DNA from 4 places in the Martelella soudanensis genome. Region 4 is predicted to be linked to each of the others. Evidence: predicted binding sites of a transcription regulator. Region 4 holds the regulator's gene; each other region holds the start of a gene.
What was found. The regulator LexA, encoded in region 4, represses DNA repair genes until DNA is damaged. The targets are predictions, from matches to a motif close to TGTTCNNNNTGTGTTCNG.

Region 1 (2,204 bases), 1.9 Mb from region 4:
ATCAGCGGGCCGGATATGCGGGCCTGATAGTCGGCGGCGCAGCGCGGTCCGCGCGCGCAGCTATGGCCGGGCTCGCCCGCCATGCCGCAACGGCACGGGTTCATCGCCGCGACAAGCTGGAAGGCGGCGGGATATGAAACGCGATGATTGGCGCGCGCGATCACGCATTCGCCGCTCTCCAGCGGCTGGCGCAGCGCATCGAGCGCCTGCGGCGAGAACTCCGGAAATTCGTCGAGGAACAGCACGCCGTGATGGGCGAGCGAGGCCTCGCCCGGCCGCGCCTTGAACCCGCCGCCGACCAGCGAGGCCATGCTTGCGGAATGATGCGGTGCCCGGAAGGGCCGGCGGTCCGACAATCTGCCGCCGGCGAGCTTGCCGGCGATCGAGTGGACCATCGACATGTCGAGCAGTTCCTGCGGCAGAAGCGGCGGCAGGATCGAGGGCAGCCGGGCGGCGAGCATGGATTTTCCAGCACCCGGAGGGCCGACCATCAGAAGGTTGTGCCCGCCGGCCGCGGCCACTTCAAGCGCGCGCTTGGCGCTCTCCTGCCCCTTGATGTCGGCAAGGTCCGGCAGATCGAGTGCGGCCGCGCGCACCGCCGGATGCGGTCGGGAAAGCACCTGCGTACCCTTGAAATGATTGGCGATGCCGATCAGGCTCTTGGGCGCCAGAATATCGATATCCGCGCTTGCCCAGGCGGCCTCGGGTCCGCAATCGGCCGGGCAGATCAGGCCCTTGTCGAGCGCGTTGGCGGCAATCGCGGCGGGAAGGGCGCCGGCAACGCTCGCGATCGTGCCGTCGAGGTTCAGTTCGCCGATCACCACATAGCCGGAAAGTGCATCGGCAGGAATGGCCCCGAGCGCCGCCATCAGTCCGAGCGCGATCGCAAGATCGAAATGCGAGCCCTCCTTTGGCAGGTCCGCGGGCGCAAGGTTCACGGTCACCCTCTTGGGCGGAAGCGCAAGGCCCGTGGCATGCAGGGCCGCCTGCACCCGTTCCCGACTTTCGGCGACGGCCTTGTCCGGCAGGCCGACGATCTGCATGCCGATCTTGCCGGGCGCGACCATGACCTGCACGTCGACCGGAACGCCTTCAATGCCCTGAAATGCTACCGTATGAACACGTGAAACCATGACCATCCCGCCCGCTTGCCCGTACCCTCAGGTTGCAAGGATTCCACAATTCCCGTTTACATGCAAGAACAAAAGAAGAACTTTTCATCTTCCCCGGCCTTGGCCGGCTATGGACAATCGCGAAACCCGTGGATACATCTCTTGCGACTGTCTTGAAGGGGCCGCTATGGGACTGACGACCGAAGAACAAATCCTGATCGAGCAGCGCGTGACCAACAGCGCGAAGTCTCCCGCCGCGGCCTATCTGCTGTGGTTTTTCGTGGGCTGGGCCGGCGCCCACCGGTTCTATCTTGGCCGGTCGGGCTCCGGCATTGCCATGCTGTTGCTCTATGTCGTCGGCTGGCTCACGACCGTTTTCATGATCGGTTTCGTGATGCTCGGCGCCTGGGGCATCTGGTGGCTTGTCGACCTGTTCCTGATTTCGGGCATGATCGACGCGCAAAAGAGCGAGGTCCGCGCACGTCTCACGCAGGAAGCGCTTGTTGGCCAGCGCTCATAGGCGCTTGTTCTCGATCGCGTCCCACATCAGGCTGGCGATATCGGCGCCGCCGAATTTCTTGACCTCGCGGATGCCGGTGGGCGAGGTGACGTTGATTTCCGTCATATAGTCGCCGATGACATCGATGCCGACCAGGATAAAACCGCGTTCCTTCAGCGAAGGGCCGATACGGGCGCAGATTTCCTTCTCGCGCTCGGTCAGTTCGGCGGCCTCCGCTCGGCCGCCGACATGCATGTTGGAGCGGCTGTCGGTCTCGGCCGGCACCCGGTTGATCGCGCCGGCGAATTCGCCGTCGATCAGGATGATGCGCTTGTCGCCCTTGCGCACGGCGGGCAGATAGGCCTGTGCGATATAGGGCTCGCGGAACATCTGTGCGAACATTTCCAGAAGCGATGTGAAATTGCGGTCGTCGCGGGTGGAATGAAACACGCCCGCGCCGCCATTGCCGTAAAGCGGCTTCAGGATGATATCGCCCATCTCCTCGCGGAAACGCCGGATTTCGCCGACATCCCTGGTGATCAGCGTCGGCGGCATCAGGTCGGTGAATTCGGTGACGAAGATCTTCTCCGGCG
Region 2 (2,204 bases), 600 kb from region 4:
AAGCGAGGCGTGACCGTTATAGGCGCCGAGCCGCGTGCCATTCAGGATCGCTTCCGGCAGCAGCAGGCCATAGGCGACGACAACCGCGACATCGGCATCGAGCGCGGCGAACGCGGCGCGCTCTGCGGCATCGCGGAAATTTTCCGGCGTGCGCACCGCCATGCCAAGCAGTTCGGCGGCCTGGTGCACCGGCGACTTGACCTCCGAAAGCCCCCGGCGGCCCGCCGCCCGCGGCGGCTGGGTATAGACGCAGGCGATCTCATGGCCCGCCTCCCGCAGCGCCCTGAGGGTCGGAACGGAAAATTCCGGCGTGCCCATAAAGATTATTCTAAGGGTCATCATCGCTCCTTCCGGCCCGGAGCATTTCGCAGTCAGGTGAAGCCATCTGCGAAAATGCGGTAAAACAGATAGATAGGACGCGCACGCGTTTCTGCAAAAAGCAAATCAGTCCCGAAGCGCGCCGGTCAAAGCGCCAACCGGCTCGCTTGTCCAGCGCGCGAAAAACGCGGGGCACGCGAGCCAGGCAAGCGGAATTGCCCTAGAGCTTGTGCCGTGCGGTCTTGGTGAACTTCTTGATCACCCGTTCACGCTTCAGGCGCGAGAGATAATCGATGAAAAGCGCGCCATCGAGGTGGTCGATCTCGTGCTGCAGGCAGGTGGCAAGCAGACCATCCGCCTCGATTTCCTGTTCCGCGCCCTGAAGGTCGGTATAGCGCACCCGTACGCGGGCCGGCCGCTCCACCTCGGCATAAAATTCCGGTATCGACAGGCAGCCCTCCTCATAAACCGAGCGCTCATCCGAAGTGTGCAGCACGGTCGGATTGATCACCACCATGGGCTGCTTCTCGCCCTCGTCCCTGTTTGCGACATCCAGAACGAGCATGCGCCGGGGCAGGCCGACCTGGATCGCGGCAAGGCCGATACCGGGGGCCTCATACATGGTCTCCAGCATATCATTGGCAAATTTCTTCAAGTCGTCGTCTATGCGCTCGACCGGTTTCGAGACCGTGCGCAGCAGAGGGTCCGGCAAGATAATCAATGGCATCGTGGTCATGTCCTCCCCATAGCGCATGTTCGCGCCGGGGGAAATCATTTCGTACGCTGTCGATAAGGCCTCCGTACTGTTTGTCTGTCAGGATTTATTTTGTTCACGTTTTGATCTTTCTTTCAAGTAAAAATATGCTAGGCTTGAAAAATTGAGGGTGACGTGATGGACAGAGTGCAGGCGCAGTTGGCGACGATGGACCCGGTGATGCTCGGCATCGCCGCGGTCCTATGTGTTCTGATTGTCATCCTCCTGATGAGGCGGCGCGGCGGCGGTCGGCAGGACAAGCCGCTGGAGCGCGAACTGCAGCAACTGGTGCAGGCCCAGAACGAGATGCAGGGGCGGATGGCGACGATGGCGGAATTGTTCGGCAGCCGCCAGTCCGAGCTCAACGCCGCGCTTGGGTCCCGCCTTGACGGCCTTTCGCAGCGGATCGGCAGTACGCTTCACCAGCAACACCAGACCACCCACGAGAACCTGCGCCGCCTGCAGGAGCGGCTTGCCGTCATCGATGCGGCGCAGAACAATATCCAGTCGCTGGCAAAGGATCTGGTGGGCCTGCAGGCTATCCTCTCCAACAAGCAGACCCGCGGCGCTTTCGGCCAGGGACGGATGGAGGCGATCATCGCAGATGCGCTGCCTGCCGGCAGTTTCCGGTTCCAGGCAACGCTTTCGAACGGCACCCGGCCCGACTGCGTGATCGACATGCCGAACGGCGCGCCGCCGCTGATCGTCGACGCCAAGTTTCCGCTCGAGGCCTGGAACGCCATGCGCGCTGCGGAAAGCGACGAGGCCTCCCGCACCGCCGGCCAGCGTTTCCGCCGCGATCTCGACATCCATGTCCGCGATATCGCCGGCAAATATCTGCTGCCCGGCGAGACCCAGGACACGGCCTTCCTGTTCGTGCCCTCCGAATCGATTTTCGCCGATATTCATGAGCACTATGAAGCGGTTGTTCAGCGCGCCCATGCGGCACGCGTGGTGATCGTCTCGCCGACGCTGCTGCTGCTGTCGATCCAGGTGGTGCAGGCGGTGATGAAGGACCAGCGCATGCGCGAGCAGGCGCATCTGATACAGGGCGAGGTTGCCCATCTGCTGGCCGACCTGACCCGCCTCAACGAACGCGTGGCAAAGCTTGAAAACCACTTCAACCAGGCCC
Region 3 (2,204 bases), 250 kb from region 4:
TTCTGGTCCATTCAGCGGCCGGAATGATGGGCCGTCGCTTTACCATTACATCCTCCGAACTCCGGTTGGCGGCCGCTATGCTTTCAACTACAATGAAATTTAATTTCATTAATTGGAGTTGTCAATCGACGCCCACTCGGATGCACTGCCGTCACCCGCAATTTCCGCCCGTCATCTTCCATACGTGGTGTCCACCTCGTTTTTGGTGGACACCTCATGCCGCAGAAAACTCAGATGAAAAAGGTGCGGAGAAATTCGCGCTTACCCAAGACCGGAATTGACGAAATAATAGCCGGACCACGGCGGGCGAACTTTCCGCTCGGAGCGCTCTTCGACTTCTTCCCGATCGAGGAGGAAATCGGTCGTTAGCCACTCCTGGCGGCGTTGGCGCAGGGATCAAATTTCAACGTTTTGCGTCTATGCGGTCGGGATTGAAAATAGGTTGATTGACCCCGTATGCCGCACAAACATAACGCCGCCCGCCGCCATCACATCGGTAAGATGAAGTTCAAAGGTATCAGAGCGCATTCGGCCCGATCATCGAAAGTCCCGCGTCTTCACCCGCATCTCATCGATATGCCCATAGGGTTCGAACATGCCGCGCGGCTTTGGCATTCCCCGCGGATCAGGTGCCGGCAATCCAGGATGAAACGCGTCACCCCACCCCTGCGGAAGCGGGAAGGCCGCATCTCGGCTCCCAACGCTTGCAAGCTCGGCGGACAGGTCAAGTAGCTCCCGGGCGACGAGATGGACGACCTCTCCCTCTCGCTGGACCGAGCGTATGGCTCGACATGGTGTTGAACAGTCTCCTTGAGGACTTTGCAACGGCGGAATTCTCCGATATGTTCCTTATTTGTTCTTTTCCGGTTTTGAGTCACTCGGTCGCGTTGGTGGCCCTGTGGACTTCCACCGGGAGAAGATAACGATGCGCGATGCGCGCATCGTTGAATCACAAGGGCTTGAGGGCAGGACGGCATGAGCGCGGCGCATCTCGAAAAGTTGAATGACAATCAGCGGGCCGCGGTTCTGCACGGCATGGATTTGCCAGATGGATCGATTGGCGGACCGCTGCTGATCATCGCCGGCGCCGGATCCGGCAAGACCAATACGCTTGCCCATCGCGTGGCCCAACTCGTCATCTCCGGCGCCGATCCTCGCCGGATCCTGCTGATGACCTTTTCGCGTCGTGCCGCCGCCGAAATGGGAAGGCGCGTCGAGCGGATATGCACGAAGACGCTTGGCGACAAGGCCGGGATCATGGCTGACGGGCTTGCCTGGTCCGGCACCTTCCACGGGATCGGCGCCCGTCTGTTGCGTGAATATGCAATCGAGCTTGGTCTCGATCCGCAGTTCACCATTCATGATCGCGAGGACTCGGCCGACCTGATGAACCTCGCCCGGCATGATCTCGGCTTCTCGAAGACGGAGAACCGGTTTCCGGCGAAGGGCACTTGTCTCTCGATCTATTCGCGCACCGTCAATGCCGAGGCGCCGCTTGCGGAAATCCTGCGAGCGAACTTTCCATGGTGTGCGGCCTGGGAAAAGGAACTGAGGGAATTGTTCTCGGCCTATGTCGAGGCCAAGCAGGTCCAGAACGTCCTCGATTATGATGATCTGCTGCTCTACTGGGCGCAGACCATGGGCGATCCGGTGCTTGCCGCCGAGATCGGCGGACGCTGGGATCATGTCCTGGTCGATGAATATCAGGACACCAACCGCCTGCAATCCTCGATCCTGATGGCGCTCAAGCTCGGAGGGCGGGGTCTGACGGTCGTTGGTGACGACGCACAGTCGATCTATTCGTTCCGGGCTGCCACGGTTCGCAACATCCTCGATTTCCCGAATGAATTCTCGCCGAAGGCCGACGTGATCACGCTCGACCGCAATTACCGGTCGACACAGCCGATCCTCGCGGCTGCCAATGGCGTCATCGGTCTCGCCCAGGAGCGCTACACCAAGGATCTCTGGACCGACCGTGTCTCAACCGAAAAGCCGCGGCTGGTGACGGTTCGCGACGAAGGCGATCAGGCTCGGTTCATTGCCGACGAGGTTCTCGACAACCGCGAAGGCGGCATGCGGCTGAAGGATCAGGCCGTGCTGTTTCGGGCGAGCCATCACAGCGGGCCGCTGGAGGTGGAACTCACGCGTCGCAACATTCCCTTCGTGAAGTTCGGCGGTCTGAAGTTCCTCGATTCCGCGCATGT
Region 4 (2,204 bases):
GACCGGCCTTCACCGGACTTGCCTGCGATAATGCCGATATCGTCGTCAGTCGATACCGTCCCGGCTTTCAGACCTGCCGCTCCGGCGCCTATCTCATCACCCCGGCAATGCGCCGGCAGCGCGGCGCGTTTCAATTCACGCTGTCGCCGGAGGTTGCGCGCGAACGCCCGGACAGCGGCACATCAGCGTCGCCTCAAAACACAGCCTGGCACGCGGACAATGAGCCTGCGGAAGCACGTCACCGAAGCGCTGCGGCCTCCGTGACAGTCGGCGATGCCACTGCGGGGACCGCACCCCAGGCTGTCTCCAGAAAGGCCCGCCAGCCCTCGTGCGGGCCGACAAGCGTTTCGCTCAAAACCTCGGTCACAGCGCTCGATCGCCCTTGGAACAGACACCGGCTCTACGACTGGCGTTCCGGAGAATATCTGCCGGTGATCACGGTTCCGGAGACGCTTACCTTCAGTGGTAGCGGCGGATCAGACCGACCAGCTTGCCCTGAACCTTGACCTGGCTTGCGGCGAAAATGCGGGTCTCGTAAGCCGGATTGGCCGCTTCCAGCGCGATCGATGCGCCCTTGCGGCGGAACCGCTTCAGGGTCGCTTCCTCGTCATTGACGAGCGCAACGACAATATCGCCGGGGGAGGCGGTGGAGATATTGCGGATGATTACGGTATCGCCGTCGAAGATCCCGGCGTCGATCATCGAATCACCCTGAACCTCAAGCGCGTAATGTTCTCCCGCGCCAAGCATTTCCGCCGGCACTGTGATCTGATGGGTGTTTTCCTGAATGGCCGAAATCGGCACGCCGGCAGCAATCCGCCCCATGACCGGTATGCCGGTCGAGCCGCTGTCATTGTTGCCGACCGGCGCCTTGGGCTCTTCCTGTTTCTTGCCGAGGGAGCCTTCGATCACGCTTGGCGAAAAACCCCGGCGCGGCGGCTGACCCATCGTGCTGTCCGGCATGCGCAGGATTTCTAGCGCCCGGGCGCGGTTGGGAAGCCGACGGATGAAACCGCGTTCCTCCAGTGCCGTGATCAACCGGTGAATGCCCGATTTCGACGCGAGGTCGAGCGCTTCCTTCATCTCATCGAAGGAGGGCGGAATGCCCGTCTCTTTCATCCGTTCATGAATGAAAAACAGCAATTCCTGTTGTTTGCGTGTCAGCATTTCCTGCCCCTGGTCCTTCGAAACAAATCCAGAACGAATATACATGTTCCTACTGTGTTCCGCAAGTGCAACCGGAGTGGGGCAAAAATAACGGGCTCGCGCGGAAATTCGCGCCTCCTGTCGCCACACAATGCGTCCGCTCGCATGCGTTTTGCCATGGCCCCCATTTAACGAAATTCTGCTCGTCGTTCTCCCGCATCGCCTGGGGCTTTCGATATTTCTGGTGCGTGGTTTGATTGCAAGGCTGTCGACAACATAAGATTTTTAAAATAGAGTTTCAAAAGTGACCTTTTGTCCCAGGTCGCGCATGGTGGCCAAGACGCCGGGAGGGCGAAGCGGGCCGCCGCCCATCAGGAGGAAACGGGACGGGGAGGAATTACATGAAGAAATTTGCAGCACTCGCGCTCGGTGCGGCGATGACGGTTAGTGCGACGGTCAGCGCTGCCAGCGCCGAGCCGATCGTCATCAAGATCGGCCACAGTTCCGAGGCGGACCTGCATCTGCCGGGCGCCGGGCGAACGGCTTGCGTTGTCGCGATGAAGGAGTATCTCGACGTCGCTTCCGAAGGCGAGCTTGCGCTTGACGTCTATCCGGACGGAGCGCTCGGCGGCGCCCGTGCGATGGTTGAATCGGCGCAAACCGGCGTGATCCAGATGGTCGGCGCCTATACGTCGATCCTTGTGCCGTTCGTGTCGGAAATGGCCGTCACGCAGATACCATATGTTTTCCCGGACAGTCTGACGGCCTGGCAGGTCATGGATGGTCCCTTCGGCGATGCGCTTGCCGAAACCGTCCTTGAAAAGACCGGACTTCGTGTTCTGGCCTGGCCGGAAGGCGCCGGTTTCCGCAATATCTACGCGGACAAGCCGATCCACAGCGTCGCCGACATGAAGGGCATGAAGATGCGCGTGCCGGAAAATCCGGGACTGCTGGCGATGTTCCGCGCCTGGGGCGCCAATACCGTTACGATCAGCTGGAACGAACTCTACACCGCCCTGCAGTCGGGCATGGCCGCAGGCCACGATACCGAGCTCTAT

Region 1: the regulator LexA is predicted to act here: its motif matches at 1,198-1,215, upstream of HQ843_RS01625 (YifB family Mg chelatase-like AAA ATPase).
Region 2: the regulator LexA is predicted to act here: its motif matches at 1,146-1,163, upstream of HQ843_RS22090 (DNA recombination protein RmuC).
Region 3: the regulator LexA is predicted to act here: its motif matches at 844-861, upstream of HQ843_RS20450 (ATP-dependent helicase).

What each region holds. Positions count from the first base shown of each region.
Region 1 covers NZ_CP054861.1:330,708-332,911, reverse strand. Annotated here, with positions in the region: gene HQ843_RS01625 (YifB family Mg chelatase-like AAA ATPase) at 1-1,133, opposite strand, end outside; gene HQ843_RS01620 (TM2 domain-containing protein) at 1,300-1,632, shown strand; gene gshB (glutathione synthase) at 1,627-2,204, opposite strand, start outside.
Region 2 covers NZ_CP054861.1:4,621,357-4,623,560, forward strand. Annotated here, with positions in the region: gene fmt (methionyl-tRNA formyltransferase) at 1-339, opposite strand, end outside; gene def (peptide deformylase) at 539-1,054, opposite strand; gene HQ843_RS22090 (DNA recombination protein RmuC) at 1,211-2,204, shown strand, end outside.
Region 3 covers NZ_CP054861.1:4,269,682-4,271,885, forward strand. Annotated here, with positions in the region: gene HQ843_RS20445 (dehydrogenase E1 component subunit alpha/beta) at 1-46, opposite strand, end outside; gene HQ843_RS20450 (ATP-dependent helicase) at 976-2,204, shown strand, end outside.
Region 4 covers NZ_CP054861.1:4,024,211-4,026,414, reverse strand. Annotated here, with positions in the region: gene HQ843_RS19335 (ComEC/Rec2 family competence protein) at 1-506, shown strand, start outside; gene lexA (transcriptional repressor LexA) at 460-1,167, opposite strand; gene HQ843_RS19325 (TRAP transporter substrate-binding protein) at 1,548-2,204, shown strand, end outside.